DNA from 4 places in the Paenibacillus sp. B2(2019) genome. Region 1 is predicted to be linked to each of the others. Evidence: riboswitches for the same ligand, from Rfam matches in the RefSeq annotation. Region 1 holds a riboswitch; each other region holds the start of a gene.
The links. A riboswitch is a leader RNA that binds a small molecule or an ion and turns the genes downstream of it on or off. The one in region 1 is predicted to bind cyclic di-AMP.

Region 1 (8,040 bases):
CTTTCACGGGGGGACTTAAAATGTCTTATATTTCTAGCTTAAAATACTTATGGTCCTTATAAGGACATCGAAGGCGTTTATGCTTGTAACTAATTATATACAAAAAGAGGCATGGTCGACTCAGAAATTTATGAGGATTATTGTTTTACAAATTCTGAGAGGGGTAAATACTAAATAAGACAAAAAACAAGCTCTTCCCCAAGAATCAACATCTTGGAAAAGAGCCTATGTACGATTTACTTATTGAACATCATCATTATCTTCTGTCTCAGAAGCAACAGAATGATAAGCATCCGTGCTCATAATTCGTTTAGCACCGATGTAGCGTTTCACGTAGTAGCTATCACTCAGGGAGCTAATTGTTACACCGCGTGAGGTAGATGCGTGTGCAAACTTGCCTTCACCGACATAAATACCGACATGGGAGACACCCTTACCACTTGTATTGAAGAATACAAGATCTCCAGATCTTAAATCATCTTGGGAGATAGCAGTACCCATTTGATACTGGGAACCTGATTGGTGTGGTAGGTTTATACCAATTTTATCAAATACATACATTGTAAATCCGGAGCAATCAAATCCATTTGTGGAGATGCCGCCGGATACGTACTTAGTTCCGATGGTCTTGTCGATCACTTTATCCATTTTGGAATCCGCGAAAGCGCTTCCTGCTCCGATGGTGAAAATAATGGAAAAGCTAAGTACTGCTGCTGCTAGCTTCTTCTTCAAAAGTTTATACCCCTTCCGGATGCCTACGAGGTTAGCTTAAGGGTTCGGTTGAAGGTCCCCTATGACCCCTCTAAAAATGGAGGTCAATTCACCCAAAGTTGGTTCCCCCGTTTTCCTAATAGTTAGGAAACTCGGCTGATACTGTTGATTAGGAATAGCTTGTAATCAATACATGACAAAACCTTTGTAAATAACAACTTAATGATTACAAAAATGTTACTAAAATCTTACTGCAGTTATTGTAACAAACAGAGTGCCGCTTGGCAATCGTTTTTAACATAATCATGCAGAAAAATTCGTTTTTTTAAAGACAAAATGCATATGTAAGCGATAATATTAAACTAATTTTTATATTTATTGAAATTTTTATCAAATAAAAGTGTTTAAAGTCCGTTCTAGAGGTGTAAAGAATATAATAAGGCAAAAGAAAACCTGGATTCGATTAAGTCAATAATCAAACCCAGGTCTATATAATGTAATTGTGAGGTTATAGTTGTGGCGAAGTATTAATCGTAGGCTATAGCTTGATATGAGGAAGTACTCATTACTCTTTTAGCACCAACGTAGCGATTGGCCCAGTAGGACTGGCTAAGTGAAGTGATGGTCACGCCATATGAAGATGATGATTGTGCGAATTTTCCGTTTCCAACATAAATGCCGACATGGGATACGCCGTTGCCCAATGTGTTAAAGAAAACTAGGTCACCTGAACGCAATTTGCTTTTGGCTACAGGAGTTCCGACATTATATTGAGCTTTTGAAGTACGGGGCAAAGAAAGACCCACCTTCTTGAATACATACGTAGTAAATCCAGAACAGTCAAACCCGGCAGTGCTAGTGCCTCCGGTTTTATAGGCAACTCCAATTGTCTTTGAAATAACACTGTCCATCTTAGAATCTGCAAAGGCACTTCCTCCACCAATAGAGAACGCCATCACAAGTCCTAGCGCCGCAGCGACGCATGCTTTTCTTAAATTCTTCAAAAAAATTGTACCCCTTCCAATGCCTGTGAGGTTAGCTTAAGGATTCGGTAGAAGGTTCCCCTATGATCACTGCAAAGCGAGATCAATTCACCCAAAATATGGTTCCCCCACTTCCCGGTGCAAGGAATTCGGCGTTTTATGCACCAGATAGTGACTTATCGACATGACTACAACAAATACATGAAGTTATGTAGAAATCGTTTCAAATGATTACAAACTTGTTACCAATGGAACAGGACTTATTGTAACAAAGTCTTTACGATTTTGCAAATCCTCATAATTTGTCTATAACGCGAAAGAGTCCCAGCTCCTGATTCAGGAACCGGGACTCTTATATTATGTTCTGTAATGCTTCAAATTATTGTGGAAATGCTTTACTTTGCCATAGATGATATTGAGCTGAAATTCCCCACATTTTGAAGAGTGTTGAGGGCAGTGATGAAAGTTGACGAATAAGAAGTGCTGGTAGGCCAGGACAGAAGATACCCGTTATTCCGCACACTAGCAAAAGGATCAGGCCTGCTGCACCAAGTACGATTGAAATTCCTATTGCCGGAATCAGTGACTTCAAGCAAATGAATAAGGAGGAGAACATCCCCGTGCCGCTGGTATAACCAAACTGCATATATAGAAGGAACAGGCGCACGATAAAGATGTATATAAGCCATGCCAATACGTATGGAACTAGATGAAGTAACAAAGAGTAGTTCAGAAAGGAGGACAAGAATAGCCCGTACATTTTTGGAGCAAGCCAGTATAACGGAAGTAGAGCCAGCACCCATTCGATTAGACTGAAGATAAACACTGGAAATCCATAAAGCTTCATACCGGGAAAAAAGAACAGGCCACGCTCTCCTTTTCGCTCCTGATGGAGTTCATGCAGTAATCCTGCCCTTATGAAGGGGGAGAGTAGCAGTCGTAAGACAACAAGCCCTAGGAACATCCATAACCAAGTACGTATCGCAGGATCTGTGTTCAAGCTGAACTGCCCTTCGACATAATAGAGTAGTCTGCCCATTCCGCTGCCTCCAGCGTCTTTATCTGGATAACGTAGTAGAATTGGAACGATAGCAGATCGGATGAAGCCGTACATAAAGTAGCCCCAGAGCAGTCGGTAGATGAAGAGCAGAATCAGAATATAAAATTGCTCCTTCATGCTTTGCCAGCCGCGGGTTATCGATGTTCTCACAATCATTCACCTCACCAGACAAGAGTTCCGAGCACGGTTTCAACTAGTTTAGTTACACTTAATGTCCAGCGGGAGAGCGTTTTGGGCTCTATTTCCGCCAGTCTGAAGTTATTAAGATGTTTGTTTTCTAACAGAATGGTATGCTCAGGATCAACCTCAGCAGAGAGCAGAAGCTTATCGCTTAACAATTGGAAGGTAGTCTCAGCTCCTTCACCGCTCCAGACCCGCTCTGTAGCAGAGTCATCGGCGAATGTGAATTTAATGGGAACGTCAACGTAATGGCTCCCTTTGTTTGTAATCTTTACTATGGATTCATAGCTCTGAGCATCGCTGTTGCCATTCTTTTTAATCGTAATCGTATCTACTGAGAAATCAGGAGCACCACCACCATAAATATAATCTTCGAAATAAGGCTGCCATGATTTTTTGGTTACCTTCTCAATGACTTTTTGAAAATCAGACGTAGTGGGGTGCTGGAAACGGAATTTACGTGCGTAAGTGGACATGATGCTGTTCATTGCCTTAGTGCCTACTTGGCGTTCAATATCCTTAAGTACTAGCTTTCCGCGAATATACACATTCCGGCTATAGGATTCTGCCCCGGCATATTTCCATGTTTCTAAATTTAGCGGCTCTGATTTGGTCACCAAGCTGGACTGAAGAGGGAGATTCGTTTTGATGCCATATTCTTGCTCCATGAGTCTGTCTTCAGCATAAGAAGTGAAGCTTTCATCTAGCCAAGCCTCTTCGAATTCATTGCTGGCTACCATGCCGTAAAAGTATTGATGGCCAATTTCATGAACGACGGTTCTTTCAAGTGAGGTGTCAGGAGAAGAGTCTGTGGCTCCAAACGCTGTAATGAGTGTTGGATACTCCATTCCTCCAGCCCCATTCCCCTCCTTAGGCGGAACGATAATAGACAGAGTCGAGTAGGGATAAGGACCATACCATTTGCTGAAGTAGGTCAGAGCTGCCTTAGCGGCCTGAAGGTATCGTTCCTTTAAGTCTTTGTGTAATGGATCGAGATACACCTTAATCCGTACACCAGGCACTTCTGGCGTAGAGAAGGCTTCTTCGGCTACTGTAAAATCAGGGGATGCCGCCCACGCAAAGTCATGGACATCGTCAGCGTAGAACTGATATATTTTCTGATCTTGCTTTAGCTTGGCATTCTTCACAGGAAATCCGGTCGCAGCTACCGTGTAGTCGGAAGGAACCGCAATCGTTACATTAAAGATGCCAAAATCGCTGTAAAATTCAGAGGTGCCGTGGTACTGATGCAAATCCCAGCCTTCCTCCTTAACCCCGCGTGTGCCCATAGGCTCGTATACACTAAGTTTAGGGAACCATTGCCCAGCCATCACGAAATTGCCTGATGCGCCCATACGGGCAAATATTTTGGGGAGCTGGACCTCGTACTGGAGTTTAAGCGTGACACTTTCTCCACCATTAACCGGCTGTGGGAGATGTACCTTTAGGAGTGTCTTATCGTTGACGTTACCATCATCGGGTTGTACAAATTGCACTCTTTGCATTAGTGATGTTCCTTCTGTTGTGCGCAAATCGGTTAAAGTCATACTTCCGAAGCCGTTCTCTGGCATGGTGTCACCTCTGAGCGTTCCTCCGGACTCCTTCATAAAGGTAGTATCTGATGAAGCAAAAGCATTTGGATACATATGAAAATATAGATCACTTACCGGTTTTACACCGGGGTGTGTCCAGGTTACCGTCTCAGAAGCGATTAAGGTTTCTGTATCAGGAACAAGCTGAACATCGATGTGATACTCGACAACTCGTTGACTTAATGCCTCTTCTGCTGGAACGGGGGCGCTTTCAGGCAGTGTCTGTTGTGGTGCAGCTGCAGGAGCTATGCCGCTTGAGGACTTGGCCTCTTTTGAAACAAAGCTAGTAACAGAAGATGTGGAGTTATCCCCCGAATAGACCCATATGCCTCCTAATAGCACGAGGGTGGCCAGGGTCGCAAAGATGATGATGTACCTTAATGACAGTGACTTCATAGTGTGATTCCTCCCGTGACAAGCATCTACGGGATGTATATGTTTGCAATCGCCGCATTATTAGCTAAAATTAAATTATTCGTAAGAGGAAGGGTGTGCACTCGTGGACAACATACAACCGGAGGGCAAGAAACAGATTGCCTTAAATATTGTGAATGCCAAAAGTAAACATAAAGGCTTTGGAGCGGGCTCTATAGAGCTCAATAACGTATCGCCTGTCATTATTGATGGCGGTGAAGCAGTCATTGATATTGGTGCCATGCATGCCAAGAGTAAGGTTGAAAAGGGGATTAAATTCTCCATGAACCGTGAAGATGTACCCAACGGTAGACAGGTTTGGGTAGTATGGGTAGCAGTGGACCGTACACAGGATAGTCAATTCTATGGCGGAATAACGGCCTGTGAAATGTGGATCGATACGGAAGCACGTCGCGGTTGGAAAATTCTCGCCGAGCATGTCAATAAGTTGGATGCTGCTCTAAAACGCAAAATCGATGTGGGAGGGCTTGGCGCAGTTGAAAAAGCTGCCCTCAAATCCCTCTTGATCTCTCATAATGAGGCATGGTGGACTGCGTCCTCCGATGAGCTTAAGGCTGCACTGACCGAGTAGGAACGAATTACCCGGACAAGGTTACATGATACAGAAAAAAGGCTTCGACATCCTGAAATAGGAGAGTCGAAGCCTTTTTGAATTGAACACAATGAATTAGTTTACGATTTTCCTGCCGTACTAAGTTTGCGTTTGAGTTGACTTACTCTGGCTTGACTGATCCCAAGAATTTCAGCAAGCTCTTTCTGATTGGCATATGGATGTTCTTCTATGGCCCGCTCCAGGCGTTGGCACATATCCTCTGTCTTCGTCTTCCGGATCGTGTTGCTGTGTTCTGACACTTCGCCTGCAAAATCTTGGCGCGCCTCAGGCACTTGAGACATGCGTTCAGGGTCGGCAATTTCTTTTAGACAGCTACTGCAAATAAATTGCTCTTTATAGTAGGTGACATGGTCGTGGCTTCTGCAAAACGTACATTCTGTCGAGGTGTACTTCCTGAGTATGATGGTGTTATCGTTTAATATAAAAAATTCGATAGGATCACCAATGTCGATATTACGAGTCATACGGATTTCTGCGGGAACCACAATTCTCCCAAGACTGTCTAAACTCCGGATCATGCCTGTATCCTTCATCCCATGTCCCTCATTTACATCTTTATATTTTGGTTGCTACTAACTATTATAGCAGTAATTGTGAGTTAAGAGAATGGGGTGAATATAATTAATGAAGCGGTTACATCCTTTGTGGGAGAAGTGAAAATCGAGTTTGGCCATCCTATGGATTCTACAATAAATAAGTAATAAAAAAGAAAAACCTCTTCAATTAATGAAGAGGTTAATTCAACCACCAGCGTTTAATATTGTTCCACAGGGAACGACTTTCTTCAGCAGGATCTACTTTGCTTTGTACATCATCGACAACGGGAGCTTTGCCGTGTTGATCACAGTATTCGGTGGGCTCAGTTCCACTAATGAAAGTCTCCAGTTCTTTTTCGGGACAGGCTGCTGTAGCTAGCTTACCGGATTGCGGATTGATGTATACACTGACTACGTCATCTGGAATGGGAAAAATCTTAGGCGGGATATTTTCCAACGCTTTTTCAGTAAACTCCGCGAAAATTGGAGCTGCCCGTCGGCCATCGGTAGTTGTGATGTCGCGCCCCTTGTCATATCCAACCCAAACTGCAGTGGACAGCTCGGGGGTGAAGCCTACCATCCAGCCGTCTGTATCCGTAGTTCCAGTCTTGCCGGCTACCGGACGTTTGATTATAGAAGCTACGCGATTTCCTGTCCCCCCAGTCTCAAATACCCCCTCCATTAAACGGGTCAACACATAGGCGGCAGAAGGCTCTACAATGGCTTCACCCTTTGACTGTGGTGCTTCATACAGCACCATACCATTAGAATCCGTTATTTTTAGAATGGCTGTGGTGGGCATTTTCTGACCACTGTTTCCAATAACAGCGAATGCCGCAGCCATTTCTAGCGGACTGATCGGTGAGGTACCGAGTGCCAGTGACGGCACGCTTTGAAGCGGACTATCAATGCCCATCTTGCCTGCCATCTCGCTCACCTTATCTGCGCCGATCTTCATGATCGTATTCACAGCATAGATATTGTCGGATGCTGCAATGGCTTGTCGCATATTGATTTCGCCCAGATACTTATCCCCGAAGTTCCGAGGCTGGTAGGTTTTGCGATTGTTATCATAATGGAACATCGTTGGCTGGCTTTTGAAAACGGAAAGACCAGTCATCTCTTTAGAAGAGAGTGCTGCTAAATACATGATCGGCTTAAAGGACGAGCCAGGCTGACGTGTGGTGGCTAGAGCATGGTTGTATTGGTTGGTACGATAATTTTTTCCGCCGACCATAGCTTTAATGTAGCCAGTGCGAGGATCGATGGAAACAAGAGCGGTCTCCAGATCACTCTTTTGATCCATCTCTTTGTCGACTGCTTGTTCTGCGGCATGCTGCATGTCAGGGTCAAGGGTAGTGTAAACATTTAGTCCCCCTTGTTCCAGCTCATCACTGCTGATGTGAAGAGATTCTGTGGCCAGATTGCGGATATAATCTCTGAAATAAGGTGCAACCACAGTGGTATCCTTCTGTCCTTGTGGCTTTAAGTTCAAGTCCTCCTGAACAGCCTGTCCTGCTTCTTCTTGTGTGATTTCTCCTAAATTGGTCATGACAGTCAAAATGATTTTTTGCCGTTTTTTAGCATTGTCTAAATGATTGTACGGCGAATAATAGGTTGGTCCTTTTGGAATCCCAGCTAGCATGGTACTCTCTGCCAAGTCTAAGTCTGCTGCAGATTTACCAAAATACATTTGAGAGGCTGCTTCAATGCCATAGGCACCATGGCCATAGTAGATGTTATTTAAATACATGTTCAAGATTTCATCTTTGCTGTATTTCATCTCGAGCTGCATCGTATACAAGGCTTCTTTAGCTTTACGCGTCCACGTCTTCTCGTGGGATAGATAAAGATTTCTCGCGAGCTGCTGAGTTAGCGTGCTAGCCCCCTGCGTTCGGTTTCCCTCTTCCAGATTGACGAGCACGGCCCG
Region 2 (8,040 bases), on a different contig from region 1:
CCAGCTGCACACATAAACGTTTAACAAAAGAGAGCGCCATTTCTTTAGGCATCACAGGAATATAACGTACTCCACCTGCTGCACCGGCTAAGGTCTGAAGCTCTCCAATACCCTCACCTTCAAATACTTCTTTTATGATCGCCAAATCTTCACTGATGGAGGACTTAGCCGCTCCATACCGATCGGCAAATATAGACAGCGGCAGTAGGTCATGTGGCCGCTCAAGTAAAAACTGAGTCATGTCTACCAAACGTTGGCTTCTTTTTAATTTCTTCACGGAATGCTCCTCGCCAAAACCGAATATTTTATGAAAAATATATCACTTTTGTACGGGTTTACACAAGAGAAGCATACTAATTGAGTGATCTCACTGCATAGACTTCCTTGCAGAACCCTCGCAGTCCATTATAAATTCTTGCTACTTTAGACTGCTTGGACACTAAACCGAACACTGTAGGACCGCTGCCGGACATTAACACTCCGTCTGCTCCGAGCTTAACCATCGCCTCTTTGAGCTGCTGGACCTCTGGATGCAGCTTTAGGGTAACGTCCTCAAGCACATTGCCCAGATGATTACACACGCCCCCAAAATCTCCAGCTTCGATCGCGTCCTGCATCTTTCGAGCCGAAGGATGAACAGCTATATTATTGCTCCGCACACGTCCGTATACTTCCGCAGTCGATACATTGATAGGTGGCTTAGCCAATACTACCCAGCATTGCGGAGGATTCTTAATCGGCGTCAGCTTCTCGCCACGACCTGTTGCCAAGGCAGTGCCACCTGTAACGCAGAAAGGCACATCTGAGCCAAGCTCAGCGCCAAGCTCCTGCAGCTCCTGCGCAGGTATACCTAGGCGCCACAGTCGGTTCAGGCCACGTAGGGTAGCCGCTGCATCACTGCTGCCGCCAGCCAGGCCAGCTGCCACAGGTATTCTTTTATCCAGATGGATATGTACACCACTCTTCACGTTATAACGCTCTTTAATAAGCCTAGCCGCTTGAAAGGCCAGGTTCTTCTCATCTAGGGGAATATAACCCGCTTGACTTGATATTATAATAGTATCCCTTGGCAGCTCAGACAGCTCTAAACGGTCTGCTAGATCTACCATGGTCATAATCATTTCCACCTCATGAAAACCGTCAGCACGCTTGTGCAGCACATCCAGCATCAAATTAATTTTAGCTGGTGCCTTCTCATACATTTTCAAGGCGTTCACCCACCTTCAGCTTTTCCCGTAAAAACAACTTAACATATTATATGAAAAACTTCTAATGAAGTCCAATAATAAAAGGGTGTCGCCAGTTGGACGCACCCTTTTTCGTTAAATAATTGTTCACACGCTAAAGATTAAGATTTCCGGGCAGCCTCTTCAGCGAGCTGAATCGCTCTTTTTACCATATTACCTGCATCCTTCGCCCGTATTCCTCCCCAGCCTTCACGTTCCACAGTTTCGTAAAAACCAAGCTCCTTGGCTAACTCTGTCTTTAGTTCTTCCGACATCATGCCTCGTTTTCTGCGGCTCATTACGAAATTCCTCCCTTATGAAAGAAAATGATAAACCGATTGCTCGATTAGTATGCTTGCTTAGAACAAGGATCATTCACTGAATATTAACCGCCAAAAAAGAAACGGTCGTCCTTTATGAAGGACAACCGTTTCTGATACAAATAAAAAACAGCCTCCAAAGGAAGCTGCCCGTGAAACATTAAGCTTTAATATACATAATCCGCATCTGCCCATCGTCTTCACATACTGTGATTTCCACAGATTCAGTAAGGATATCGGCATAGCTATAGGAGACTCGCTTGAATGTTTGCTGCTCCTGATCCAGTTTGACAATAAATACAGAAGGGTACGTTTCTTCCAGGACACCGGTGCGTTCTACGGTTTTACGACGACCTCCGTTTGCACGCAACGTGATCTTATGACCGACGTGAGCTTCGAGACTGCGTTTGATTTCCAACAGCGCGTTATTAGCCATTGCCTGACGACCACCTCTTTTCTTGTCCATTATACAACTTCCCCAGGTGTTTGTCAAAGCAAATAAATAATTATAGATGATGAATATTTGGTTGTCAACGGAATTTTTTTGCGGAGAATCAGAGGCGAACTAATAGCCTTGTTATCTGTAATAGGTTTACCACAAAGCAAGAAAAATAACATTGTCGATCTTTAAAGATAACTACCATTTCACACAAGCATAATCGCCTTTGGCGTCCCTATAAGGACGATTAGCGTTTATGCGAGAATATAAGGATAATGTATAGCGTGAAACTTATACTTTCTTATATAAAAAAAGGGTTAAGCTCATCGCTCAACCTTTCTTCGCGTTACTTTATTCGGCCACTCCAAATTACCTATTAGCTTTGAAAATAGACCAGTGCCTGTCGATTAAATTGCGGAAGGTGTCACTTTTAGTGCTGACAGGTTCTGCAGACGCGGCATCCCAATACGGAAGCTGCCACGGGTCTCAATACCGCCGATTCCCTGATTACCACTAATGGTGTTGTTCAAAACCTCACTCAGATTCACCGTATCCCTAATGGGCGTGAACGACGATTTTGCCGCTACATAAACTGGGTCTAAGGCATGGATCAATATCCGTCCAGGAGAACTGGCGAAGTTCGCCCCTGCCCCCAGCAGTGCCTCAAAATGTGACTGACAAGCACCTGCAACAATCGTCAACGCATCAAAATTTCGCTCATAATCCCTAGCTACCCTAATAGCAGCTACGAAGTTTTGCGAATTTTTATAGCTGCTCAGACTGTGAAGATCGTAAGTATGCTGTTGCTTCAGCACCCCGTCATGACCGGTAATCACCACAATATCTGGACGCACGCGGGGCAGCAGTCGGTATAAAGTGTCAGCCATTGCGGACTCATGAACATGATGACCTTCAGCAGGGATTCGCAATTGCTCGTATAAGCTAAGGCTCTTATTCAAATACGCTGGATCGCCATCCAGATGCAGTACTTTCCCCGGTACTTCAAAATAAGCAGCTTCCTTGGGCGATGGAGCCCATGCTCCTTCTGATAGAGCGCTCCCGCTCCGCTGACTTTGCTCCTGTCGGTCTTTCCGCAGCTGTGTCAGTGATTCATTCGCTTTAATCTGTGCCTGCTGTCCTCGTTCCGTAATTCGGGTAGGAGGCACTTGAACCAAGTCATTCAGAGGAGAATCCGCCAACAGACGGAAATCTGTGCCTTTAATGACGGCTCTGTCCTGCACAATATGATCTACACGAAAAGTCAAATCTCCGCCATAAGATTTACGAACGACCAAGTCTCCTAAATTCATTACAACCACCACCTCTACCCCATCGTATGGGCAAAGGCCTCAGTTGGTTCATAACTAGCTATGTTTTTAGCTTATTCAATTCCAGCAGCTAACAGAACACCGCTCAATCGGGCGTATTCTTCTAGACTTAACGTTTCTCCACGACGGGTTGGTTCAATACCAGCTTCTGCGAGTAAAGCCTCCAGACGCTCACGTCCCTCTTCAGGGAAGTAACGAGCCTTGAGATTGTTAGCAATCGTCTTGCGACGCTGTGTGAAAGAAGCTTGGACGACCTCAAAGAAGTGCTTCTCACTCTCAACTTCTACCGGTGGACGCTCTCTTACCTTTAGACGGATTACAGCGGACTCCACATTAGGTTGAGGAATGAACACCGTACGCGGCACAATGCAGACGAGCTCAGGCTCGCTGTAGTACTGCACGGCAATGCTAAGGCTCCCGTATTCCTTTCCTCCCGGAGAAGCGGCCATACGCTCCGCAACCTCTTTCTGAATCATTACAACGATGTTATCAAGCGGAAGCTTCTCTTCGAGCAGCTTCATCAGAATCGGAGTAGTTACATAATACGGCAGATTGGCAACTACGCTTACCTTGTTCACGGATGCAAAATCTTCTTTGAACAGCTCCTGCAGATTTACATTCAGAACATCATCATTACGAACCTTAACATGCGGATAAGGGGAAAGTACGTCCCTTAAAATAGGAATCAGCCTACGGTCGATCTCCACAGCGGTCACCGCACCAGCGGTTAGCGCCAAACGCTCCGTCAGGGCACCAATCCCAGGACCGATTTCCAATGCCCCTGATTCGCTATCTAGCCCAGCAGCGTCAACAATCTTGTCCAATATATTTTGATCAATCAAAAAATTCTGTCCTAAGCTCTTCTTGAACTTGAATCCATAACGTTGAATAATTTCTTTCGTCCGTTTTGGAGTCGAAATTTCCTCTCTACCACTCATGAAGTAATGCCCCCCTGATCAATTTGGGCGAGAGCTCCGGCAAATTCCTCCCGCGTAATTCCAAACATCGCCAGCCGCTTGTACAGCTGCTTGCCATTACAATATCCGATTCCAAGCAAATTACCAAGTGCCATACGTCTTTCAGCTGCCCGAGGATGTACAAGCATTCCAGCGGCCATTAGATCATCAAGTCCAATTAAAGCAGGTGCACCTTCAAAAGAGGTATGTACATTCCGCAGCGCATGACGAATCGCCTCTGGAGAAGCGTTCTCCACACCAATATCTCCCTTGCGGGTTGCGTCCTTCTCCGGAATGAAGGCATGCTTACAGCCCGGCACCTTTGCGGACACAATCTTACGAATTCGTTCACCCGCGTGATCCGGGTCAGTAAGGATAATCACTCCTCTACGCTCCATAGCAAGCGCGATCTTCGCAATTACGGTCCGGTCTACAGCCGAGCCCCCTGTTTCGATCGTATCTGCTTCTACAGCGCGTTTAACAGCGACGGTATCACTCTTACCTTCAACGACAATTAATTCCTTAATCATATCTCTTGACTCCTTCCAAAAAAAGCAAAAAAGAAGAGGTTTCGCTCCTCTTCTTTTGGTTAAAGAATGTATAAGTGATGAGCGGTTGCTCTGCGATCAACGAAATGATCATCTGGCGTTCCTTAACGGTTATCATCACTATAGCTTATCAAAGAATAATTTGCAAAAGCTTCAGCCTAGTTTAACTCCGGCTTCACAGGTCCAATCACATAAACGGTACGTGATTTACGACCGAAATTACGGACATGGCTCAGTGAATCGTAATAGACATCTACTTTATTGCCTTTAATGGCACCGCCAGTATCTTCTGCTCGGCGGAATCCAAGCCCCTCGATATATACCCACCAGCCAATAGGGATTACATTCGGGTCTACCGCAATTGTACGACCTTCCGTTACGCGTGTTCCGGAGGCAGTTTTGGTACCAATACCTGGCTCTTCTGATGAATAAGCTGTCATGGAGACGTTCTTAATCATCTTCTTGTACTCAAAGTCTACGCCAGCCTTGCTTGTGACGTTATTAGTCTTGGCGCTAACCTTAGCCGTTTTTGAAGTGGTGTTTGATTTGGAAGTTGTTGTAGTCTTAGCTACAGCCGGCTTAGGAAGTGCTTTGGTACCAACGGCAATAATCTTATCTTTCGTTACCGTTTGTACTTCCTTACCAATCATGCGCATAGAGGCCAGTTCTCCGTCTTGGTAGATCTTTTCAATATGCTGAATCATGACGCCTGGTTTGCCTGCCTGTGCCACTCTAACTGTTCCCACAGTAAGGGAGGGGTCTGCTGTCTTAATGACTCTGAAGGGTAAGTTAGTTGTTCGCTGTACAGTCTGTTTGTTGATGCGAACAATCTTAACCTCCATGTTTGCAGAAATGGTGGTGTCTAACGAAGGGAAAATCTTATCATGACCTTCTAGGGTAATGCCCATTTTCTCAATTGCTTTACCAATTGTGTCTTCGGTCGTATATAACGTTTTTGTTGCTCCATCCGCAGTAAGACTAATTTTCTGCGCACGATTGATAACGACACGGTCACCGTCTTTTATTTCATCACTCAGTCCTAAAGATAGTTCATCATGCGGCTGCAGCGAAATTTGCTCTTTCTCCAACACATCACCAAGAAGCGCTTCCCGCGTTTCAAGCGTCTGTGTTTGCCCGTCTATTACTAAAAATAATTGTTTGTTACTTTGACCGTGTACGTACAGCAGAATAAGTAGCGCGATAGCGACTGAAATCACGCCTGCAAGTAAAAGTACGCGAGTATTTACTTGCTCCCACCGTAATGCGAAAGACCTGCTGGATGACTGCGAATCATGGGATACTTCTGGTTGGAATACGCCCATTCTCTCCATCCTCCTTACATAGCCCCGTCGTCAATTGTATATCATGAGGACTGAATTCCTTTGACGAAACTATTTGAGATTGTCACAGGACACGCACGTAATAACTTAGCGTCTCCTGCTCATGGATCGCCTGCTCGGCACAGCTACTCCCACCCCTGTTATATAACAGTATGTGGGCAACATTCTATTTATTCAAAAATAAAAAAGCCTAAAAAGAGTTCAACTGAGGACTCTTTCGTGGCTTCTCCAATATCAGAATAGAGAATGCTTGTGCACGAGGTTGCCTCTCTTACTTGCGCTTACGGGGTTAGCTGTCGGGTTCGGACGAAAGAGAGACGCCCTATTTCAGGTCACCCGCTCATGGCGGTTGCCCTTAAATTCACCCCAAAGACCACGTGAAGAAATCAAATACTGTCCTACGGCACGTCTAAACCGTATTTAAAATACAGGCATGCGGCAGGTCAATATTGGTTCCCCCGTTCTCCATACGGAGACTCAGCGAGACGATCCATGAATCAATGGCTGTCACTATAACACAGCTCACATCACTGAAAAGATGATATCCTGTTTTGATGCATGTTGTAAAGGACGATTCAACCACGTTTACGCAAAAATATGGTTAAAATATTGTAATATTCAGCCGTTTTTATATTAAAAAAGTTTAATATATCGGCCATTCTCTATTTTTCGCCTGTTTTGCTCCCGTTTTCACTCAATCCCAAATCGTTCCAGTGCGTTCGCATACGTTATTTTAGCCAATTCTTCCCATGTTAACCCTTTAATTTCAGCTGCTGCCTCTGCTACAAGCTTCACATGAGCGCTCTCATTTCGCTTCCCGCGGAAGGGGTGTGGAGTCAAATATGGAGCATCGGTTTCGATCAATAATCGGTCTAGTGGGGTCTGCGCAAGCACTTCTTTTGGCACTCTTGCATTTTTGAACGTAATGGGTCCTCCAAAGGATAAATGAAAACCAAGATTCAAGCACATTTTAGCTGTTTCCCAGCTTCCTGAGAACGAGTGCATCACGCCTCCAACCTCATTTGCTTTTTCCTCCCGTAAAATCCGTACAACATCCTCATGGGCATCACGATCATGAATACAAATCGGCATATTTAGTTCACGGGCTAGTCCAATTTGCTTGCGAAAAACTTCATGTTGCACATCCTTGGGAGAAGTATCCCAGTAATAATCCAGTCCGATTTCACCAATAGCCACTACTTTTTTATGACTGCATAGAGAAGCGATCCAATCGAGATCTCCTTCTTTCATATCAATTGCATCCTGAGGATGCCAACCCACTGCCGCATAAATATAATCATAAGATTCCGCCAGCTTCATCGTTGAGGGAATCGTCTCCCGATTAAATCCGATATTAATCATCTTGCTAACTCCTGCTTCTACAGCACGAGCGATAACTTCTTCGCGATCCTCGTCGAATTGAGGTGCATCCAGATGCGTATGTGTGTCAAACAGAAACATTTTAACCCTCACTCCTTGTTCTTTTTTAAATATAAGACAATATAAGTTTCAAGCTATCCGTTATATCTTATATTTCTACTCTTCTTGTCATAAATCCCATATTTTCTTGTATTATTTTGCAAAAATCTCTGCAATAGAAGCAGGCAATCGCGTAAGCGCATTTCTCAACTTATCCTGAGGAAAATAAAGATGATATCTGCCACGGTGAATGCCGCTAATAGAACGCACAATATCCGACACCTCTGAAATTTCCCGCAGATGATCATGCCGATCAAGCAGCAGAATTTGTTTATTGTCAAAAGCTTCTCCCGGACGGAACACATCATAGGGCAGATCTGTCGGAAAATCAATCTCCAAATCATATTCTGGGTGAAGTCCGGCTGCCGCAAAACTGCTGCGAATTTCAGTAATCATATCTGTAT
Region 3 (8,040 bases), on a different contig from region 1:
TTCATGTTTCATGCTCCTTTAACCATGTATAAATGATGGTCCTTGATCTATTTTTAGTAGTGGTATCATGGATTTGTAGGCAACCACAACTGTAACAACGAACAGGCTCCCTTGTCAATGACGGGAGCCTGTTCGTTGTATGATTTTCAATTATGATTACACAGCTTTGTATGCAGCAAGCTCGTAAGGAAGGCACAGCGGCACACCGGTGCGTGGATCTGGAACAATATCTGCCTCAATTCCAAACACTTCCCGCAGTACATCTGGTGTCATAACTTCAGTAGGTGAGCCTTCACTAACCACAGTACCGGATTTAATAGCTACCATATGCTGTGCATAACGAGTAGCATGATTCAAATCATGCACGACCATGATAATGGTACGGCCTTCTTCCTCATTCAGCTTTTGCAGAAGCTGTAGAACTTCAAGCTGGTGAGCCATATCTAGAAATGTTGTTGGTTCGTCCAGGAATAGAATGTCAGTTTCTTGCGCCAATGCCATAGCGATCCAAGCACGCTGACGTTGTCCTCCAGATAAGCGGTCAATCGGACGGTCATGGAAAGGCTCCATACCTGTAACAGTGATTGCGTTGGAGATAATGCTGCGATCCTCTGCTGTCATTGTGCCAAATCCTTTTTGATGCGGGAAGCGACCATAGCTGACAAGTTCAGAGACCGTTAGTCCGTCTGGAGCCGTTGGGTTTTGCGGTAAGATCGCAAGCTGACGAGCTACCTCTTTCGTTGAAAAGTTATGGATCGATTTACCGTCCAACATTACACTGCCGCTCTTAGGCTTCATGATCCGGGCCATTGTTTTAAGAATTGTAGATTTACCAGAACCGTTAGCGCCCACTAGTGCGGTTATTTTTCCCGTAGGGATAGTTAAGTTCAACCCTTTAACAATTGTAGCCTCTGCATACCCAATACTTAACTCTTCTGTGTTCAAACGTTCTGACATGTTAACAACTCCTTAAAAGTTTTATGGAGCTATGCTCCTAGAATGAACTACATAGTAAAACTCGCTTCGTACGCATTATGCTTTCGATTTGGCGAGTAAATATAAAAAGTAAGGTGCACCAATGATCGCAACCACGATGCCTGTTGGAACTTCTGCAGGCTGTAACACCCATCTGCCGATAGTATCAGCAGTAATCATAAGAAGCGCCCCTGTCAACGCACTAGCGGGCAATAATACCTGATGACGGGGTCCCACAAGCTTGCGGGCAAGATGTGGTGCAATTAGGCCGACAAAGCCAATTCCTCCACTTACAGCAACGCAGGAGCCGGCAAGCGCAACTGCTGTCACTAGAAGGAGAATACGCTCCTTCTCCACTCGCATTCCAAGCCCTACTGAAGTATGGTCCCCTAGATTCAATACATTAAGAATACGGGCTTTATAGAAGGCGAACGGTAACAGAATCGCTATCCAAGGTAGCAGAGCAAGTACGAATCTCCAATCGCCACCCCATATTTTCCCGGCGATCCAAGTCGCTACAAACTGATAATTATTAGGATCAAGCCGAAGTGCCAACACCAGCTGGCAAGCGTTAATTCCGGCAGCGACTGCAATCCCGATAAGGATCAACCTTGTTGGAGATAGACCATCTGCTTTTCTATAAGCAAGAATATAGATTAAAGCGGCGGTTAAGCTAGCCCCACCAAGCGCTAAGAGCGGCAAGACAAATACCGGAGCTGCTGTTGTAGCCGGAAAAAACGAGATAAAAATGATTACCGCAAAACCAGCACCCGCACTTATGCCCAGCGTAGCCGGTTCGGCAAGTGCATTTCTTGCGAGACTTTGTAAAATACAGCCTGACACTGCAAAGCCCGCTCCAACCAACAATGAAATTACGATGCGAGGTAATCTGAAATCAAATAAAATAAGCTTTTGCTGATGAGTTCCATCACCCAGCAGTGTATGTAATACCTCCCGTGGGGATAGACGCATAAATCCTGTATTCATACTGACAATAAAAACAACAACGATCAATATGGCAAGGACCGATAACACTGTAATAGCACGTGTACGGCGTTCATTTTCATTGGGAGAAAGGGTTGTTCTGTGCATTACAGCTCCCCCTTCCGCTTACTCGCTAAGTAAATAAAGAAAGGTACACCGATGATGGCAATTAATGCGCCTAGCGGCGTCTCATAAGGGGCATTTATCATTCTAGCGGCGATATCCGCAAAGATGATCAATAAGCTCCCAAGAACTGCCGAGCAAGGAATGATCCAGCGATAATCTACTCCAACGAAATAACGTGCTACATGTGGAATAATTAGTCCTATAAAAGCAATCGGGCCAACCATTGAGACTGCACTTCCGGCAAGAACTACTACAACAATCATACATGCCAACTGTACTAATCTTGTCCGCTGCCCCAGACCAACTGCAACTTCTCTTCCTAAGCTGAGTAAGGTGACAGACCGCGCTAACATCATCGCTGCGATTAATGCCACGAACACCCAAGGAAAAATAATCTTGATCTGAGTCCAGCTTGCCCCACCCATTCCGCCAGCCAACCAGAAGGCTATATCCTGGGATAAGTTAAAAAGAATAGCTATGCCCTGACTAACAGCAACCAGTAGTGCACTAACCGCGGAACCTGCCAGCGTCAAACGTAAAGGGGTAAGGCCATTAAAAGATAGCGACCCGATTCCAAATACGATAAAAGACGCTATAGCAGCACCTATAAAACAAAACAACATTAGTGAAGTGAATGAGATCGAAGGTGCAAAAGCAAAAACTATGGCCAGCGCTACACCTGCTCCCGCATTCAAGCCTAACAGACCTGAATCCGCAAGAGGGTTCCTTGTCATCCCCTGCATGATTGCCCCTGCTACTGCGAAGCAAGCACCGACCAAAGCACCTGCTATCGCGCGTGGAAATCGCAGTTCTCTTATCACCTGATGTTTTTGTATATCTGGATTGAAATGAAATATTGCTTCCCATACCGTAGCTAGCTTGATATCTGCCGCACCCACTGAGACCGAAAGTGCAAGTCCAAAGGCAATGGCAGCGAGTCCAATCACTAGAATACCCATTGCAGCTGCCGGTCGGGTATGTAGAGCTTTTTGTGTATCATTTTTATTACGATGTGCGAAATCTGAGGGTGAAACCATGAGTCGTCTCCTTAATCGATAGTTACAATGGTCTATATGATAACAACAATCATTCTCATTATCGCAAAAAAAATTAGGTTGTACAATTGTAGGAGTTATTTTTCAGTAATACAGGAATTGGTTTATAAAAAAATGGTGCAGATCTAAGTATCCTAAGATACTTGATCTGCACGCCCTTCCCCACCTAAATGATCAGTCTCATTCATGGTGTACTACGACTTTTATTTCACAAAACTTTTTAACACATCGTCAATAATTTTGCCGCCAGCGTTCGCACCACTGTACAGCCAACTGCTGGTTGAGCTCATTTCATGCACATTACCAGCTTTTACAGCCGGGATGCCTTTCCAAATCGCACTGTCCAGAATCTCCGAACCCTCAGTCTTATCACTATTTACAAGGATAATATGATCTGCTGTCAGCTCAGAAAGCTTCTCTAGCGAAATTGGATTCCAAGTAGCTCTTGTACCAACAGGAATTTCTGTTACTAAGTTAGGCAGCTTTACACCAAGGTCTGTATATAATACAGCACCACTGCTGCGAGTTTCGTCTACAATATAGAAGTTCTTTTGTACCAACCATAAAATCGCCACGGACTCATCTCCAATAGCTCCTTTAAGCTTTTCTTTCGCTGCAGCCGCTTTATCTTCATAATCTTTGATGGCTTTCTCTGCTTCAGGGGTCTTGTTCAGAATTTCACCAATCTTGAGTAGCGATTTACGCCAATCTTGATTTAGTTCATCCCCAATTACATAAGTCGGTGCAATCTTATTCAGTTGGTCATAGATACCGTTCTGTACAGAAGATTCCGATGGGATGAGAATTAGATCCGGAGCAAAGCTGGTTACTGCCTCGAGCGGAAGATCGTAGCTGATCGTAGGAACATCCTTCAATTCAGTGGACAGATAATCCTGAACACCATTAGGCACAGACCATTGTGCTACTGGAGTCACACCTAGAGTTACTAAAGCATCCTCCAAATAAGAACCCAGTACACGTTGTGGATTTGCCGGAATCGTTACTTCATGTCCCATTGCATCCGTTAACGTCTTAGGAGCTGCAGGAGCTTCTGTGGCTTCAGTAGTAGGTGCTGTAGTTGGTTCTGTCCCTGCGTTTGAAGCGTTACCGGAATTATTATTACCGCAAGCGGATAAAAATAGCACCATCACCATTAATCCGATCATCGTTAATTTCATGCTTCCAAATCTTTTTCTGTTAAACAAAAACATTAAATACCCTCCTAGTGTGTACAAGCTAAGTTACCCAAAGGTGTTGCCTACCTCTGCCTCACTTTTAAATGATATTGATTCTCATTCTCTATGTCAACATATAAATTTAAAATTTTGTGGATTTGCAACAATTTCCTTCTTAAAAAATACAAAAAGGCTATATTCCGAACGTTCCGGATATAGCCTCTCCTTAATGATCCATTATTTATTCAAATGATATGGGACAGTCGCAACTACAACATCTTTTGAATTCATTAGATACGAACGGATTAAAAAGCTGGTCTGATTATGAAGTACAGCTTGCCACCAATGCTTAGTTATAAACTGTGGAATCAGAATCGTGATATGATCCGTCGCTGCGGTCTTCCACTCCACTGTATCAATAAATTTCACTAACGGACGAATAATACTGCGATATCTGGAACGAAGTACGATCAGGCGTACACCCGGATTCCATTCCTCCCACCGTTGCTCCATTTTTTGAATGTCCTCTTCATCAAAGCCAACATACACGGCTACAACATTATCCGTTAAAGACTTGGCATAGCTGATGGAATGTAGTACAGCACGTGTTACACCCGCAACAGGAACAACAACTGTACTGCCTTTAATCAAAGGTTTATCTGTACTCGGGCATATACGAAGCTGATCTGCAGTGTTCAAATAGTGCTTGTGAATCCGGTGGAACACGAACATTACAGCAGGTAAGAAAATGAAAGCCATCCATACGCTTGAGAATTTAGTGATGATAAAAATAAGCGTAATCGTCAATGTAGTCAGCATACCGATGGTATTTACAACAAATCTTTTTTTCCATCCCGCTGGTTTTGTTTTAAACCAATGAACCATCATTCCTAGCTGTGACAATGTGAAAGGAATGAATACACCAACCGCATAAAGTGGAATCAAGCTTTCTGTATTTCCGTGGAATGCAGCTACAAGCACAGCAGACAGAACACCTAGAAAAATAATACCATTAGAGAAACCTAGACGGTCACCACGAACCATAAAAGCATGTGGCATATATTTATCTTTTGCAAACATAAATGCGAGCAGCGGGAACGCTGAGTAAGCTGTATTAGCTGCCAAGAACAAAATTACTGCTGTGATACCTTGAATGAAAAAATATAAGGTTCCGCGGCCAAAGGTCGATTCAGCGATCTGAGAAACAACCGTTGCCTTTTCATCAGGCACTATGCCGTACCAATACGCCAGTAGTGTGATACCTGTAAACATAAATCCAAGTATAACCCCCATGACCATTAAGGTCTTGGCTGCGTTCTTTTCAGCTGGTGCTTTAAAGTTTGGAATGGCATTAGATACAGCCTCTACACCCGTAAGTGCCGAACAGCCAGAACTGAAGGCTTTTAATAGTAGAAACAAACTAACATTAGAAACAGCAGAGCCAATTTCCGGGACATTCGCATGTACGCCACCTGCTGCATATTTAATAATACCGGAGATAATTAACACTACAATTGACACCACAAACAAATACACTGGGATTGCGATGAATGAAGCTGATTCTGTAACTCCGCGAAGATTAATCAAAGTAAGTAAAATAATAACGGATACTGCAATAAGAACGGTGTGATTATGAAGACTTGGAAAAGCCGATGTGATCGCATCCGTCCCTGCCGACGCACTAACAGCTACGGTCAGAATGTAATCCACTAACAAAGACCCTCCTGCTAAGAGCCCTGTCGGAACACCAAGATTACTCTTGGCAACGATGTAAGCTCCGCCTCCCTGAGGATAAGCGTAAATCGTCTGCCGATAGGATAAAATCAGGATGGCCAGCAGGCCCAATACGGCTAATGCAATTGGCAGGGAATACCAGATGGCAGTAAACCCCGCAGCCACCAGTACAATCAAAATTTGTTCCGTTCCGTAGGCTACAGACGAGAGCGCATCAGAAGACAGGACAGCCAGTGCTTTAACCTTGGATAACTTTTCATGATCGAGTTCGTTCGACTTCATCGGACGCCCGATCAATAGTCGTTTTACCTTGCTTACCATGGTGGATACAGTTCCTTTCTTTGGGAGCTGAAACGGAATTTCCGCGCGCTGTTTTCATTGGTGGATTTCATAAATGCAGACACTAAAAATAGCATACGGAAATGATCCGCATGCTATGCATGGTCATTATCCCACCTTTGCTTACGAGGTTAGCTGGCGGATTCGGGCTGTGGTTTAGCCCTACGGTATAAGTCTAATCGACCCATTCCGATTCACCCCATTGGCACATATGCCAAGTTTGGTTCCCCCGTTTTTCCTAAGAAAATTCAGCGCATATTCAACTTCTCACAAGGTCTAATATTAGTCTACAAAGTGTATACAGTAAAGCGTTGAAAAAAATGAAAAAAGAATGAAAAAACATCCAGTAAGCGCAAATTCAGCGTCTTATTGGATGCTCTCTTTCATTCTCTTCAATTATCCCTCTGGATCGTGTTTTTAATCACTTTTCACATTTTTTCGGATCCTTTAAAATTAAAAAATCAAAATCCTAAACTTTCCTCTGTATCTAACTCCATCACTTCTTCTTCCTTGCGTCCGTACCAAAGTAAAATGCTAATTAAAGCAAAAGCGATTAATGCAAGGAAAGGAATCGTAATGAATCCAAAAAAGTTCAAGTAATCCTTATTACAAGGAACACCAATTGTACAAGGAAGCACTTTACTTAACGCGGGAATCTTCTGCTCCGCATAATGATAGATCGAGATACTGCCACCAATCAAGCTTAGTGGAAGTACATATGGGATAATCCTTTTATCCCCTCGAAACGTCGCAATTCCCAAGAGGAATAACTGAGGATACATAAAAATTCGCTGAAACCAGCAAAGCTTACAAGGTTCATATTTCAATACTTCGCTCAGATATAAGCTACCAGCAACAGCAACTAAAGAGACGAACCAGGCCAGATACAGGCAGTTACGCTTGCAAAAAGATAGGAACTTTGTCACTTTGCCTCCACAGCTTTTGCGGCGTCGTTAATTTCAGTTGAAATCGCTTCAATGTTAAATGGATCCGCAGTCATTACTCCATTGATATAAAGGGATGGTGTAGTCGTCACCCCAGCTTCACTAGCTAACAGCATACCCTTATTCAGCTCATCTGCATACGTACGATCTTTAATATCTTTACGAAGCAGTTCGTAATCGATAGCTAACTTCTCTTTCTCCGCAAGGCTTACTAAGAAATCTTCAGTCGCCCATTCTTCGCTCTCATCACCTTGCTGAGCATATACAGCATCATAGAACTTCCAGAATTCATCATGATTCTGATGGTAAACAGATAATGCAGCAAGTGAGGCAGTTTCAGAGTCTGGACCAACGAAAGCCATATTTACAAAGTAGAGCGCTGCTTTTCCCTCGTTGACAAAATCTTGAACAATTTTCGGTTTAACTGAAGTTGCAAACTGGGAACACGCTGGACATTTTAAGTCTCCAAATTCAACAATTTTAACAGGTGCATCCTCTTTACCGACTCTAGGTAGCTCACTGTAATTGAATGCTACTGGTTCTCCCGAAGTGGCATTTTTTGCGCCATCTTTCGAAGCTAACATAAACAATCCAACAAAAATGATGACTACTAAAGCTATTGAACTAATAATTAAAATTCTCGTCTTCTGCTTTTGCTGCTCCTGTTCTACCCGCCGTTTCTCTTGTTTGCTAAGCTGGGGAACGCTT
Region 4 (8,040 bases), on a different contig from region 1:
TCTTCCGTCCGAGGAACTCCGGTGTCCTGCCGACCATCAGACCGCACAGGAAGACACCCAGAATCGCATACATCAGCATATTGATCAGTCCGACACCTTTACCACCGAAGACATTGTTGAGCATCATCAGTGCAAGAGGCGTAATGCCTCCCAGCGGCGTCAGCGTATCATGCATATTGTTAACACTACCTGTCGTAGCTGCGGTTGTTACTGAAGTAAACAAGGAAGACTGCGGTATGCCGAAGCGCACCTCTTTACCTTCCATGCTACCTTGTGAAGATTCGATTCCTAGTGCATTGATCGCCGGATTACCTTTTGATTCAGCATAGAAGTTTAGGCTTAATAGCAGAACAAACAAGGTCATCATTGCGGTAAAAATTACCCAGCCCTGACGTTTGTTCTTGGCAAACAATCCGTACATATAAGGGAGCGAAGCTGGCAGCATCCACATAGAGAGAATCTCCAGAACGTTCGTAAGTGGATTAGGGTTCTCAAAAGGATGGGATGAATTGGCCCCGAAGAAGCCGCCACCATTCGTGCCCAGATGTTTGATCGATTCTAAAGAAGCTACTGGACCGATAGCAATTTGTTGTGTTTGGCCCTCTAGTGTAGTGACTTCAAGTGATGGCTTGAGCGTTTGTGGCACATGTAGTCCTACCAGCACCAATGAAACTAACAAAGCTAGCGGAATGAACACACGAATATGTGCTTTGACGAAATCCTCGAAGAAGTTCCCGACTGATTTCCGTCCCGTGATTCCTCTGACAAAGGCAACCGCAACAGAAAATCCGCTCGCTGCAGATGTGAACATCATCATCGTGATGACAGCCATTTGTGAAAAATACGAAAGCCCCGTCTCCCCGCTATAATGCTGCAGGTTCGTATTGGTCATAAAGCTGATCACTGTATTGAATGAAAGCGTCTGTTCCATATCCGTAATTCCATTCGGGTTTAACGGCAATCCCCGCTGCAATCTAAGAACAATGTAACTGAAAGTAACCAATACGATATTTGTTAACACAAAGCTGAGCGCATACTTCTTCCAAGACATTCCGTCCCGTTTTTTCAGGCCGATCAGCTTATAAATTCCTTTTTCCATGCCTCCAAACCATCGATCCGTACGGTTCGGTTCATTAGAAAATACATAATATAAATACGTGCCCATCGGCTTAACCAGCAAGATAAGAATTACGATTACAGCAACTATTTGCAAAATGCCCATGAATGCCCCTCCTTAAAATTTCTCCGGATGAATCAATGCGTAAACCAGATATACAAACAAAAGTAGGGTAACAGCGATTACTAGAATCACAACTTATCCCTCCCTGTATCCTCAACTACACCTGCGCACCAGCGCATAAATCCATAAAACAACCCGTAAATTACAGCTAACGAAGCCACCATATACAGATCCATCATATCTCCCGCACTCCTTCTTTTATCCTTGATGAGGTGATTTATCGATTAGAAAATCAGCATCACCACTGTGAGAATAGATTACATAACTTGCACCAAGTCTTTTATAGACCAATCTAGGATTTATTGAGCTTGTGATTACAAAAATCGGCTGTGTCGTCCAGGTGCGGCACATCTGAATGTAGCGGCAGCATAACGTAAAGCTGCTCTCGAACAGATATACCCGTCCTACCGGGAACGGCGGGCGAAACCAAGTATTCTGATGGCGGGTATCAACTAGAACGACTTGTTCAATCCCCATCTCTTCGAGTAGGGCCTTCTCAGGCAAGTTGTTGGTCAATCCGGCCATCTTAATGCCTCTGAATTTTAGAAGCTTAATAAAATGTTCGCCTGCCTTCGTTGGCGCACATACCAGTACATATTCATTCTGATCTGTCATCTCTTATTCTCCTCAAATGCTTTGCTTGTAAGATCAGAGCTTGATCACCCTGATCTTGAAAGAAAAGCTACCGCTAATGATGAATATAACGACCTCTTCGTGAGGTTTTCCATAAATGCTTTGCTTAAAAAAGCACAGCAAAAAGCCACAAAGGATTCTCCTCTGTGGCTCGCTAGCGGTCACATTGCACTCATCCTCTCTCCATACGCTTACGAGGTTAGCTGTCGGATTCGGGCGGTGAGAGTCGCCCTACCTGTATAGATGCGAGCTCACTCGCACCTTCTACAGGATTCACCCCATAACCGGCTTCCGACTCTCACATCGTCTGCCGATTGTTGGTTCCCCCGCTTTCCTTATCGGAAATTAAGCGGATCAAATATTCGATTGTTGTTGAAACAGGAGTAATCATACCCTTATGCAGGAAGAATTGTAAAACCTGATTGATGCCAAAATAATGCAAATTAAAAACTATTTTCGTATTGGATAGCGCTTACTTGATATCCAATCTCTCTATATCTCTTGTTTACTCGAGTTTTAATCCATTAGCGAAAAGCGGGCATACCATGTGATTTTATTCACCACAAATGTAGAAATCTCAAAAAATCGCCTTTATAGGTAAGAAAACAAGAAGTCGAGATTAAGCGAGGAAGAAGCCCGATAACTCGCAATAAATACCTATTTGGTTCCCTTTTCCGTCGTAGTAGGCAGGATTTGGTTTAAATCGCGCTCAAAAGAACACTTTCTGTTTTTACAGAAACACCTTGAAAAGAGTATGATTCGGGTTGAATCTATTTCACAAAATACATTCAACGCTGAGTTCCTGTATTTGCAGGGAACGGGGGAACCATCAGGCCACATGGCCTACTTGGGGTGAATCCGAAGGAGACTGTCCAAGTCTCACATAGGTAGGGCGACTCTCACCGTCCGAATCCGACAGCTAACCTCGTAAGCGTAAAGAGAGAGACCCTTGATCCGCCACGCTTTGGCACAGGTGTGTGTATACCTGTATTCCAAAACCGCAGCAGAGGTCCTCCTCTTGCTGCGGTTTTTGCGTTACCTGAATCTATAGGGTGATAGCATGCTGGACGGGGTGAAAGGAATGAAACACTATTATTGGGGAACTCAGCAAGGGCTACTTGAGCCGATAAGTCTAAATTATGTTTGCTTTGGAGCGTTGTGGTTCGAAGAGGATCATCACAGAACTATTGTCGGCTATGCTTTTGGTCAGAAGCAGATTGAATCACTTCGCCATTTCAGCAGCCCATCTACCTGTGAATACTGTATGGACCGAACAATTATATACGAAATATATAAAAGTATCCGAGAAAAGCAACAGCTGCAGGATTGGTCAGCACACCAACGTTTTCCGTGGCTCACCGCTTTTAAGGAACCGTGGAAAGATGTTGCTGTCGGTTGGTACGTAATGAGATCCCGCAGCACCTTCCCCTTACATTTATCCGTTATACGCAAACAGAAATTCGGACTATGGCTGGAGCATGCCGCAGTCTGTGAGAATGAAGCTGAAATGCTCGCCTGTATAGAGAAGGCTAACGTCATTCACCATGTAGATCTTAAGCTTTTGGAAACCTAAGGAGGAGAAACCTGTCATGGACCAGCGAAGACTATCTCGCATAGAAGTATTCGTCTTTGATTCACCTGAACCTATTCACTATGGAATGGAGGCTGATCAAGGCAGCCGTTATGGCATCCTGAAACTTACTTGTAAAGGAGGTAGCAGCTGGGGGGCATGTCTTATCTCTGCCAATACCAAAACTTTCGATCTTATTAAATGGAGTTCTTTTCTCAGAATGATATACCATTGCCGGCTAGAGGAAGCGATAGATAAAGTACGTACCCATGGTTCAGAGTGGGATCAGACTCAGTTTGAGCTAGTGCAAGGTGCTTTACAGGATTTAAAAGCCAAGCTGCAGGGTAAATCCTTGGCAGGGCACATTGAGCAAGGTCGTCTGTACAGAGCTGTCGCTGGTGGGAGAGATTCCAAAGGAGGGCGGCTATATTATAAACCATCCAGTGTTGCGCTTCAAAAACATAGTTATCCAGAACCTGATACCGCCGAGCTTATCAACAAATCCATTTCTTACTTTTCTATATTATAGGTTCATCCCATAAACAATTCTGAAAGGATCGTGTTTATCATGCCTGACCCCTTACCTGCCGAATCCCCCCGTAGAACTATATTTGCAGAGTGTGTTCAAAAGTGTACGAATGATATCTATATGCTCAGTTCCATGTTGTTACAACAATCAGCAGAAGCCGAGAAGATTACTATCCGTACTTTTAAAGAGCTTCATAAAATATTCTGTCAAAAAAGCTTCGACAGCCAGCTATTCTCTATCGAAGCTTACCGCTCTTGTATCCGACAATGCGCCGATTATTACGCACGCCGGTCCCTTCTGTCTGCCAAGGCATTGCCTTGGGAGGAACAACTTATAAAAACGATGTGGTATGGCCTAAAGCTATCTTTACCTCAAATAAGCATCATCCTGCAAAAGAGTGTTCCTGTGCTAAAAGCGCTGCTTAGGCGTGTGCGGGAGCAACTGACTGCTCAAGAGGATTTGCTGCCTAGTGGTAATCTATCCGTTGTCTAATCCCTCAAAAGGAAACGACATTTGAGTGTACGGAGGATATATTGGACTCAGGAGCCCTGGAGTCCGCAACTATCTTCCAAATAACTTTTACGATATGTACACAAAAAAGAAAAAGCCACGGCATCTGCCGCGGCTTCCTTATTTCCTACTATTACGCTTTACTCTTACGAGCCTTTCCGTACATCCACAATCCCGCAATCATCCCCACCATGGCAATCCCAGTCATTACACCCTGAGTGAAATCCATTAAAGTGGACCCATTGATCGAGAGCATTCTACTAACCGTAGCCAGAGATACCGAACTCATTAAAAGCATCATATTGTATTGTTCACTTTTAGTCATGATTACCACTCCTTAAAAGTTCATATGAAGCCACTTAGATCTTGTAAGCCTTCATCGCTTTTCTGATCTCTTTAATACTTGGACGTTTGCCGTACATCAATACGCCTGTGCGATAGATCTTGGCAGCCAACCAGCCAAAGATGAACGTGGTAACAAGCAGGATGGCTAATGATACAATAACTTGCCAGATCGCTACTTCACCAACACCAATTCGGAGCAGCATGGTCAATGGAGAGGTGAAAGGCACATAACTCGCTACCTTAACCAGCAGAGTATCCGCATTAGAGATACTGAACAGTGGAACATAGAATGCTACGAAGCCTAACATCATAATCGGCATAACCGCTTGGCCAAGATCCTCTGTACGGCTGACAATCGAACCTACAGCTGCATACATCAAGGCATAGAGGAAATAACCTAGTACATAAAGAACAATTCCATAAAGCAACAAGTTAATATTAAGCTGGCCTAAATCCAGGTCTAAATCTTTCAAAATCGTTGCATTATGCGGAAGCTTAAGATTGACAACTACCGCTGCGATAATGACGCCAATTTGTAATAGTCCTACTAAGAAGACACCGATAACTTTACCGAACATTTGCGCTAAAGGTGAGGCACTTGTAATCAGAATCTCCATGATCCGCGAGCTCTTCTCTGAAGTAATCTCAGCTGCGATCATATTACCGGTCATCATGATAGACATGAAGAACAGCATAAGCATGGCGTATACAATGACGTAATTAATAGGTGGAGCGGATTCCTGCGACGCATCTTTATCTCCCGCAGTCCCATCAGGGTTGAGCTGCTGAGTAGCTATCTGTACCGGTGTTGACATAGCAGCAATCTGCTCCTGCGTCAGCTTGTCGCCAACGATGAACTGGGTGTTGGCCTGCTGAAGGGCATTTTGGAGATAGATTTGCACATCGCCCTTCAATTCACCATTTTCACTATGATAAGTAACGGGTGGAAGTCCTTCGCCAGTAGGTTCTGCAAAAGTAACGTACCCCTCTACAGTCCCTTCATCTAAAGCTTTCTTTAGCTCCGCATCGTCGGCAGAAGTATATTGCACAACTTTTGCCTGCGGCATTCCTTCAGGTGAAGTATATGCCTTCAACAACTCTGCAGCCTGATTTCTCTCTTCCGCGATCACAGCAATTTGAGTCTCTGCGTTTGTTTTAGAATCACCCTTAAACTGATCGATGATGTACGGAAGATTCATCCCAATGCTGAGCAGCAACACTAGAATTAATGTAGTAATCATGAATGATTTCGTTCTTACTTTATTTTTAAAGGTAAAGCCAATAATTGTCCCCATCTTATTCATGAGATTCACCCACCGCTCTGATAAAGATTTGATTTAATGTTGGTTCCTTAATTTCAAAATGCTCCACTTCACCCTGTGCCATCGCCTGCTGTAGGATACGTTGTGCTGCGCCGATCTCACTGATGGACAACAGATAACCTCGCTCCTGTCGCTGTACTGCTGTTACACCTGCAATTGATTCTAGACCGGTCACTTCGTTATCCGTACGCAACAATACTTGTTCACGAGGATACCCACTCTTAATCGTACGAATATCGCCCTGCACGACAGTATTGGAACGATCCAAAATCGTAATATTACGGCAAAGCTCTTCAACATGCTCCATCCGGTGAGTAGAGAATAAGATACTCGTTCCTTGATCACGTAATTCTTTTACCGTATCTTTCAGTAGTTCCACGTTAACAGGGTCCAAGCCACTGAAGGCTTCATCAAGGATGAGAATTTGCGGCTTATGAACGACTGCGGCGATAAAGCCCATTTTCTGCTGATTCCCTTTGGAGAGCTCTTCAATCTTCTTATTGTAATAATCCGGAACCTCAAACCGATCGAGCCAGTAGCGAAGGCTCTTATCTGCATCACTAGCCGACATCCCGCGCAGACGTGCCAAGTAGACGATTTGATCGCTTACCTTTACCTTTGGATATAATCCTCTTTCTTCGGGTAGATAGCCCATGGTTTGCTGAAGTTCGCTGTTATACGGCTTTCCATTATACAAAATATTCCCGCCATCAGGGTAAATTAGGCCAAGCACCATGCGCATTGTGGTTGTTTTTCCTGCACCATTTGCCCCCAGTAATCCGTAAATTTCCCCCTTGCCTACCGTTAGGTTAATTCCGTTTACAGCGGTTTTTTCTCCATATTGCTTCATTACACTTTCCAGCTTTAAGGCTTCCATTTCTCTAGTCCCCTCTCTTGTGATCAATCAGGATAGGACGGTGTCCCTGTGTCCATAAACCCAATATTTCGTCCAATTCTAAACTGCGACTCTTGATAACCTTTACGCCCAAGTCCTGAATGCGTTTCTCGTTCTTAGAAAATTGTTCTATGATAAAAGAAGCTACACCCGGTGTATCCATGGTAAAGTTAATACCTCCCGGTAATTCCGCTGATAACTCAGCAAGCTCCTCTTCACCTGCAACCTGTACCCATACCTCGGTCCAAGTACCGAATAAACTGTCTTTCTCGGCCATACCCAGCAGTTCACCTCTATGCATAAGCACGATATAATCTGCCAACCGCCGCACCTCTTCCACAATGTGTGTGGAGATGATGATCGTAGCGTTGTTCTCATCCATATATTTAAGAAGCGTCTCGATCATAATCTTCCAGGCAAAGGGATCAAGACCTGATGAAGGTTCATCCAATAGCAGCAGACTTGGGCGTGACGCAAGTGCTGCGGCAATTTCGAATTTCCGACGCTCACCCTTTGACATCTTAGAAAGCCTCATATGATATGGAACCTCAAAGCGATCCATTAGATCCTGAAAATACGACTCATCCCAGTTCGGATACCAATGCTGTCGAAATTGAGCTGCCTCTTCTGCATTCCAGTGGTTCTCCTCAGTAATCGACGTCTCAGGAACATAGGCAATGGTCTGCCGCAGCTCCAGAGGCAACCCGCTATTATACCTGTTCTCAAACCAATATATCTCGCCTTCCTCTGGATTGGTCAGCTGCATCAGTAGATTCAGTAGCGTGCTTTTGCCAGATCCATTCTGACCTACCAGGGCTGTAATATATCCTTTAGGCAGATTCATGGTCAGCGGTCCTATCGTCTTGTTTCGCCGTTGTTTAAGTACATTCCGCAATTCTATAGCCATCTGTACCATATGAGCATGCGCCCCCCCTTTCATTCCTTTGCTCTATACTTGCGTTCTACAATCTCCATAAAAATCTGCTCAAGTTCATC

Region 2: it holds a riboswitch for cyclic di-AMP, as region 1 does, so the genes downstream of both, PAENI_RS00240 (resuscitation-promoting factor) here and PAENI_RS29510 (C40 family peptidase) in region 1, are expected to answer to the same signal.
Region 3: it holds a riboswitch for cyclic di-AMP, as region 1 does, so the genes downstream of both, PAENI_RS27335 (APC family permease) here and PAENI_RS29510 (C40 family peptidase) in region 1, are expected to answer to the same signal.
Region 4: it holds a riboswitch for cyclic di-AMP, as region 1 does, so the genes downstream of both, PAENI_RS05790 (hypothetical protein) here and PAENI_RS29510 (C40 family peptidase) in region 1, are expected to answer to the same signal.

The regions. Positions count from the first base shown of each region.
Region 1 covers NZ_VTZR01000029.1:19,182-27,221, reverse strand. The annotation lists gene PAENI_RS29515 (C40 family peptidase) at 241-732, opposite strand; cyclic di-AMP (ydaO/yuaA leader) riboswitch at 738-879, opposite strand; gene PAENI_RS29510 (C40 family peptidase) at 1,239-1,667, opposite strand; cyclic di-AMP (ydaO/yuaA leader) riboswitch at 1,721-1,859, opposite strand; gene PAENI_RS29505 (hypothetical protein) at 2,074-2,904, opposite strand; gene PAENI_RS29500 (M1 family metallopeptidase) at 2,916-4,922, opposite strand; gene PAENI_RS29495 (YwhD family protein) at 5,026-5,532, shown strand; gene PAENI_RS29490 (AbrB/MazE/SpoVT family DNA-binding domain-containing protein) at 5,634-6,107, opposite strand; gene PAENI_RS29485 (transglycosylase domain-containing protein) at 6,310-8,040, opposite strand, start outside.
Region 2 covers NZ_VTZR01000001.1:42,848-50,887, forward strand. The annotation lists gene purR (pur operon repressor) at 1-277, opposite strand, end outside; gene ispE (4-(cytidine 5'-diphospho)-2-C-methyl-D-erythritol kinase) at 354-1,208, opposite strand; gene PAENI_RS00215 (small, acid-soluble spore protein, alpha/beta type) at 1,349-1,525, opposite strand; gene veg (biofilm formation stimulator Veg) at 1,707-1,982, opposite strand; gene yabG (sporulation peptidase YabG) at 2,393-3,295, opposite strand; gene rsmA (16S rRNA (adenine(1518)-N(6)/adenine(1519)-N(6))-dimethyltransferase RsmA) at 3,367-4,251, opposite strand; gene rnmV (ribonuclease M5) at 4,248-4,799, opposite strand; gene PAENI_RS00240 (resuscitation-promoting factor) at 4,976-6,139, opposite strand; cyclic di-AMP (ydaO/yuaA leader) riboswitch at 6,421-6,650, opposite strand; gene PAENI_RS00245 (TatD family hydrolase) at 6,848-7,618, opposite strand; gene PAENI_RS00250 (HD domain-containing protein) at 7,730-8,040, opposite strand, start outside.
Region 3 covers NZ_VTZR01000025.1:447,220-455,259, reverse strand. The annotation lists gene murB (UDP-N-acetylmuramate dehydrogenase) at 1-5, opposite strand, end outside; gene PAENI_RS27355 (ABC transporter ATP-binding protein) at 157-957, opposite strand; gene PAENI_RS27350 (FecCD family ABC transporter permease) at 1,033-2,067, opposite strand; gene PAENI_RS27345 (FecCD family ABC transporter permease) at 2,067-3,122, opposite strand; gene PAENI_RS27340 (ABC transporter substrate-binding protein) at 3,344-4,351, opposite strand; gene PAENI_RS27335 (APC family permease) at 4,553-6,370, opposite strand; cyclic di-AMP (ydaO/yuaA leader) riboswitch at 6,494-6,652, opposite strand; gene PAENI_RS27330 (disulfide oxidoreductase) at 6,850-7,314, opposite strand; gene PAENI_RS27325 (DsbA family protein) at 7,311-8,040, opposite strand, start outside.
Region 4 covers NZ_VTZR01000003.1:40,203-48,242, reverse strand. The annotation lists gene kdpA (potassium-transporting ATPase subunit KdpA) at 1-1,222, opposite strand, end outside; gene kdpF (K(+)-transporting ATPase subunit F) at 1,235-1,312, opposite strand; gene PAENI_RS05790 (hypothetical protein) at 1,439-1,855, opposite strand; cyclic di-AMP (ydaO/yuaA leader) riboswitch at 2,046-2,235, opposite strand; cyclic di-AMP (ydaO/yuaA leader) riboswitch at 2,656-2,821, shown strand; gene PAENI_RS05785 (hypothetical protein) at 2,955-3,446, shown strand; gene PAENI_RS05780 (hypothetical protein) at 3,463-3,972, shown strand; gene PAENI_RS05775 (hypothetical protein) at 4,105-4,464, shown strand; gene PAENI_RS05770 (hypothetical protein) at 4,616-4,807, opposite strand; gene PAENI_RS05765 (ABC transporter permease) at 4,842-6,131, opposite strand; gene PAENI_RS05760 (ABC transporter ATP-binding protein) at 6,124-7,026, opposite strand; gene PAENI_RS05755 (ATP-binding cassette domain-containing protein) at 7,031-7,888, opposite strand; gene PAENI_RS05750 (GntR family transcriptional regulator) at 7,981-8,040, opposite strand, start outside.